Regions from separate parts of the Streptomyces sp. NPDC094147 genome, predicted to be linked through region 1. Evidence: riboswitches for the same ligand, from Rfam matches in the RefSeq annotation. Region 1 holds a riboswitch; the other holds the start of a gene.
What was found. A riboswitch is a leader RNA that binds a small molecule or an ion and turns the genes downstream of it on or off. The one in region 1 is predicted to bind thiamine pyrophosphate.

Region 1 (3,216 bases):
ATCGCCGCCGTGCTCGCGCCTGATGTCCTGCGAGATCTTCATCGAGCAGAACTTCGGACCGCACATCGAGCAGAAGTGCGCGGTCTTGGCCGGCTCCGCGGGCAGCGTCTCGTCATGGAACTCCCGGGCGGTGTCCGGGTCGAGGGCCAGGTTGAACTGGTCCTCCCAGCGGAACTCGAACCGGGCGTCCGAGAGCGCGTCGTCCCACTCCTGCGCACCCGGGTGCCCCTTGGCCAGGTCCGCCGCGTGCGCGGCGATCTTGTACGTGATGACGCCGGTCTTCACGTCATCGCGGTTGGGCAGGCCGAGGTGCTCCTTGGGCGTGACGTAGCAGAGCATCGCGGTGCCCCACCAGGCGATCATCGCCGCACCGATGCCGGAGGTGATGTGGTCGTAGGCGGGCGCCACATCGGTGGTCAGCGGCCCCAGGGTGTAGAACGGGGCCTCCTCGCAGATCTCCTGCTGGAGGTCGATGTTCTCCTTGATCTTGTGCATCGGGACGTGCCCGGGGCCCTCGATCATCGTCTGTACGTTGTGGCGCTTGGCGATGGTGTTGAGCTCCCCGAGCGTGCGCAGCTCCGCGAACTGCGCCTCGTCGTTGGCGTCCGCGATGGAACCCGGCCGCAGGCCGTCGCCCAGCGAGTACGTCACGTCGTACGCCGCGAGGATCTCGCAGAGCTCCTCGAAGTTCTCGTACAGGAACGACTCCTTGTGGTGCGCCAGGCACCAGGCCGCCATGATCGAGCCGCCGCGCGAGACGATGCCGGTCTTGCGGCGGGCGGTCAGCGGCACGTACCGCAGCAGTACACCGGCGTGGACCGTCATGTAGTCGACGCCCTGCTCGGCCTGCTCGATGACGGTGTCCTTGTAGATGTCCCAGGTCAGTTCCTCGGCGCGGCCGTCGACCTTCTCCAGCGCCTGGTACAGCGGCACGGTGCCGATGGGGACGGGGGAGTTGCGCAGCACCCACTCGCGGGTGGTGTGGATGTTGCGGCCCGTGGAGAGGTCCATGACCGTGTCCGCGCCCCACTGGGTGGCCCACGTCATCTTGTCGACCTCCTCCTCGATGGAGGAGGTGACCGCGGAGTTCCCGATGTTCGCGTTGACCTTCACCAGGAACCGCTTGCCGATGATCATCGGCTCGATCTCGGGGTGGTTGATGTTGGCGGGCAGCACCGCGCGGCCCGCCGCGATCTCCTCGCGGACGACCTCGGGGGAGACATTCTCGCGAATCGCGACGTACTCCATCTCCGGGGTGATCTCCCCGCGGCGCGCGTACGCGAGCTGGGTGACGGCCTGGCCGCCGCGGCCCCGGCGGGGCTGGCGCGGACGGCCGGGGAAGACCGCGTCGAGGTTCTTCAGGCCCCCACGCGGCGAGGTGTGCTTGATGCCGTCGTCCTCGGGGCGGACCGGGCGGCCCGCGTACTCCTCGGTGTCGCCGCGCCCGATGATCCAGTTCTCCCGGAGCGGGGCGAGGCCGCGGCGGACGTCGGTCTCGACGTCCGGGTCGGTGTACGGCCCCGACGTGTCGTAGAGCGTCACGTCCTTGCCGTTGGTGAGGTGCACCTGGCGGACCGGTACCCGGAGGTCGGGGCGCGACCCCTCGACGTACCCCTTGTGCCAGCCGATGGACTTCCCGCTCTCCTCAGTGCTGGAGGCAGGCGTGCGTGCATCCTGAATGGTCATGAGACCTACTCCCTACGCCGGCATTACCCGGTAACAGGTTCGGCGGTCGGCGCAGCCTGTTCCGTACGGTTCGTACGGCTTTCAGCGCCCTCTCAGCCCGGTGCTCCGAGCTCCCGCGTGTGCAAAGGTGTCACCACGCTAGCGTCATCACTGGCGCGCTGAACAGAGGGCCCCCTCCGTTCTTGCGATGATCGGGCGGTGACCTCACCAGAACCGCACCTTCCGCACCAGCCGAGCGGACACGGCCACGGGCACGGCCACTCGCACGGCCACGGCCCCGCCGCGCCCGTGTCGAAGCACCTCCGCAAAGTCATCGCCGCTGTGCTGATTCCTTTCTCCGCAGCGGTAGTTGTGGGTCTCGTGGTGCTCTGGCCGGGCGGCGCTCCGCCGCACCAGCGCACCGGCGTCGGCTTCGACCGCCAGACCCAGCAGGCCAAAGTCATCAAAGTGGACAAGGTGGACTGCAAGACGGTCAATGCCGGTCAGACCCCGTCGAACGGCGACACCTCCACCGCCGAGGGCCAGCAGGCCAGGCGTGCCCAGCAGGGCCTGTGCGGGAAGGCGACCGTCGAGGTCACCTCGGGCAAGGAGAAGGGCCGCACCTTCACCGAGATCGTCCAGCCCGACTCACCCCGTCAACTGCACCAGGGCGAGGGCGTGATCGTGGCGTACGCCCCCGACGCGCCCCATGACCTGCAGTATTCGGTGACCGATGTGAACCGCAGGGTGCCGATGGCACTGCTGGCCGGGATCTTCGCGCTGGCGGTCGTGGTCGTCGGCCGGCTGCGCGGGGTGATGGCACTGGTGGCACTGGTGGTCTCGTTCGCGGTGCTGACCCTGTTCATCCTGCCGGCGGTCCTGCAGGGCTCCAATCCGCTGCTAGTCGCCGTGGTCGGAGCGAGCGCCATCATGCTGATCGCGCTCTACATGTGCCACGGCCTCTCGGCCCGCACCTCCGTCGCCGTCCTCGGCACTCTCGTCTCGCTGATCCTGATCGGCCTGCTCGGCTCGGTCTTCATCGGCTGGGCCTCGCTCACCGGCAACACCGACGACAACACCGGTCTGATCCACGGCCTCTACCCGAACATCGACATGTCGGGCCTGCTGCTCGCCGGCGTCATCATCGGCTCGCTGGGCGTGCTCGACGATGTGACGGTCACCCAGACCTCGGCGGTCTGGGAGCTGCACGAGGCGAATCCGACGATGGGCCCGCGCGGTCTGTACCGGGCGGGCATCCGGATCGGCCGCGACCACATCGCCTCGGTGGTCAACACTCTGGTCCTCGCGTACGCGGGCGCGGCGCTGCCCCTGCTGCTGCTGTTCTCGATCGCGCAGAGCAGTGTGGGCACGGTGGCCAACAGCGAACTGGTCGCCGAGGAGGTGGTCCGCACGCTGGTCGGGTCGATCGGACTCGTCGCCTCGGTGCCGGTGACCACCGCGCTGGCCGCCCTGGTGGTGTCCGCCGACCGCCCGGCCTCCAACGCTCGCACCGCCGCACGGCCGAGTCCGGTACGCAGTGGGGGCGGCCAC
Region 2 (3,216 bases), on a different contig from region 1:
GGCAATGAGCTGGCCCTCCTTGACCAGCTGCCGTACGCGCGTCACCTCCACGTCCAGCATCTCCGCGATGTCGGGGAGGTAGAGCCAGGCGGGGACGAGAGCATCAATCTTTGCGTCAATCTCGGTCACGGTCCAAGCGTGCCACCTCCCACTGACAGTCGGTACCCGGGTGGTCCCGTCCGGCTACCCGGGGGCCGCGCCCACGGCCCCCGCCGTTTCCCGTCCGTCCGCCTTCGCCCGCGGGCCGCGCGCCGGGGGCTCCCCCCCAGACCCCCGCTCCTCGAACTCCCCCAAGGACCAAAGGTCCAGGGGGGACCCCCATGAGGGGCTGGTTTTTTGCTGACCAGCAGCGCCGCAGAGGCTGATTTTTTTGCCGGCCGGTACTCCAGCCGGGACCGACTCGCGCGACACCCCTCAGCCCACCCGCACCGCCGACTTCAGTGGCACCGACGGGTCCGCCACCCTCTCGCGGTCGAGGGGGGTCGCCGACTCGATCAGCTTGCGGCCCTGGGCCAGGTCCCGGGGGCGGCCCACCGCCAGGACGGCCACCAGCGCCTCGTCGCGGAGCCAGCAGACGGACCAGGGGGCCGTCGTCGGGTCGCCGCGCCAGACCAGCTCGTCGGCGTCGGTGTGGTGGCCCGCGTACTGGACGAAGCGGCCGAACTGCTCGGACCAGAAGTACGGGACCGGGTCGTAGTCGGCGGCCGCCTCGCCCGCGATGTCGGCGGCGACGGTGCGCGGGCCCTGCAGCGCGTTGTCCCAGTGGTGGACGAGCAATCGCTCGCCGAAACGGGCCGAGGGGAACGAGGCGCAGTCGCCGACCGCGTACACGTCGGGGAGCGAGGTGCGCAGCCGGGCGTCCGCGGTGATCGCTCCCTCGGGGCCGAGCGCGATGTCCGAGCCGGCCAGCCAGCCGGTCGCGGGGCGGGCGCCGATGCCGATGACCACGGCGTCGGCCTCCAGCCTGCGGCCGTCGGCGAGCAGCACCTCGCCCGGCACGACCGCCTGGACCCGGGCGCCGGTGAGGAGTTCGGCGCCGGACTCGGCGTACCAGGTGGCCATGGGGGCGGCGACCTCGGCGGGGAGCACCCCGGCCAGCGGGCGGTCGGCGGCCTCGACCACGGTGACCGCGCAGCCCGCCTCGCGTGCGGCGGTGGCGAACTCCGCGCCGATCCACCCGGCTCCCACGACCACGATCCGGTGCCGCTGGTCGAGGACCGGGCGCAGCCGCCGCGCGTCGTCCAGCGTGCGCAGCAGGTGGACGCCGGGGACGCCCGCGCTGCCGGGCAGCGTGAGGGGTTCGGCGCCGGTGGCGATGACCAGGGTGTCGTACGCGACCTCGCCCCCTTCCGTCACCACCCGGTGCTCGGCGGGGCGCACCCCGGTCACTTCGAGGCCGAGGCGCAGCTCCACGTCGAGTGCCTCGAAGTCCACCTCGAAGGCCGAGCCCTCGGCCTTGCCGAGCAGCACCGCCTTGGAGAGCGGGGGCCGGTCGTAGGGCTGGTGGGGTTCGGCGCCGATGAGGGTGATGGCTCCGGCGAAGCCCTGTTCGCGCAGGGCCACCGCGGTCTGCACGCCGGCCATGCCCGCGCCGACGACGACCACGTGCCGCGCTTCGGAATGCGTCTGCTGTTCGCTCACCCGATCACCATAAGCATCTGACGTTTCGTCAGGTAAGGGGTCCCGTCATCGCACACGCTCCTCCACCACCCCGACGCTCCCTACTGCGGATTGGGGGCTAGGGCTATGGTGGCAGGAGTAAAGCACTCGCGGGAGCCCGGACGCACCGGGCTGAGAGGGAGGCTGGGCGGCCTCCGACCGTACGAACCTGATCCGGGTCATGCCGGCGAAGGGAGGGGCTGGACGCCCATGCGTTCTTCTCGAAGCGGATCCCCCGAAGGGTCCGACGTCCTCGTGGTCGGGGGCGGCATCATCGGGCTCGTCACCGCCTGGCGGGCCGCCCAGCGCGGCCTCGGTGTCGTGCTCGCCGACCCCGAACCGGGCGGCGGGGCCGCCCAGGTCGCGGCCGGGATGCTGGCCGCCGTCACCGAACTGCACTACGGCGAGCAGACCCTGCTCGCCCTCAACGTCGAGTCCGCCCGCCGCTACCCGGCCTTCGCGGCCGAGCTGACCGAGGTCACGGGCCTGGACACCGGCTACCGCGCCTGCGGCACCCTCGCCGTGGCGCTCGACTCCGACGACCGCGCCCACCTGCGGGACCTGCACGCGCTTCAGGTCCGTTCCGGCCTGGAGTCGGAGTGGCTCTCCGGGCGCGACTGCCGCCGCCTGGAACCCATGCTCGCGCCGGGTGTGCGCGGCGGGCTCCGGGTCGACGGCGACCACCAGATCGACCCGCGCAGACTCGCGAAGGCGCTGGTCGCCGCGTGTACGCGGGCCGGGGTGCGGTTCGCGTACGGCTGGGCCGAGCGGCTCTCGGTGGTACGGGACCGGGCCGCCGGCGTCGTCCTGGCGGACGGCACCGCGCTCGTCGCCGACCAGGTCGTGCTCGCCGCGGGCAGCCTCAGCGGCAGGCTGGCGGGCGTACCGAAAGAACTGCTTCCGCCGGTGCGTCCCGTGAAGGGCCAGGTCCTGCGGCTGACCGTGCCGCCCGCGTACGCACCCTTCCTGTCCCGGACCGTGCGGGCGGTGGTGCGGGGCGGCGAGGTCTATCTCGTACCGCGGGAGAACGGCGAACTCGTCGTCGGCGCCACCAGCGAGGAGCTGGGCTGGGACACCACGGTCACCGCGGGCGGGGTCTACGAGCTGCTGCGCGACGCGCACGAGCTGGTGCCGGGGATCACCGAGCTGCCGCTCACCGAGACCCGGGCCGGACTGCGCCCCGCCTCCCCCGACAACGCGCCCCTGCTCGGCCCGACCGCGCTGCCCGGCCTGCACCTCGCCACCGGCCACTACCGCAACGGCGTGCTGCTCACCGCGGTCACCGGCGATGTCATGGCGCACGTCCTGACCACCGGCGAACTGCCCGACGAGGCACGCCCGTTCACCCCCCGACGCTTCACCTGTGCACCTCAGGAGCTGACGACCGCATGACCATCTCCGTCAACGGCGAGCCCCGCGCGCTCGCCTCCGGGACCACCCTCGACGCCCTCGTCGCCACCCTCACCCCGGCCCGCTCCGGTGTCGCCGCCGCCGTCAACGAGGCGGTCGTGCCGCGCAGCGCCTGGCCGACGACCACGCTCGACGACGGCGACCGCG

Region 2: another riboswitch for thiamine pyrophosphate. It lies ahead of thiO (glycine oxidase ThiO); the one in region 1 lies ahead of thiC (phosphomethylpyrimidine synthase ThiC).

The regions. Positions count from the first base shown of each region.
Region 1 is NZ_JBIWHT010000007.1:203,457-206,672, forward strand. It holds gene thiC (phosphomethylpyrimidine synthase ThiC) at 1-1,686, opposite strand, end outside; TPP riboswitch at 1,679-1,813, opposite strand; gene ACIQ8J_RS14335 (YibE/F family protein) at 1,885-3,216, shown strand, end outside.
Region 2 is NZ_JBIWHT010000001.1:355,177-358,392, forward strand. It holds gene ACIQ8J_RS01635 (Rv2175c family DNA-binding protein) at 1-129, opposite strand, end outside; gene ACIQ8J_RS01640 (NAD(P)/FAD-dependent oxidoreductase) at 415-1,641, opposite strand; TPP riboswitch at 1,760-1,872, shown strand; gene thiO (glycine oxidase ThiO) at 1,870-3,051, shown strand; gene thiS (sulfur carrier protein ThiS) at 3,048-3,216, shown strand, end outside.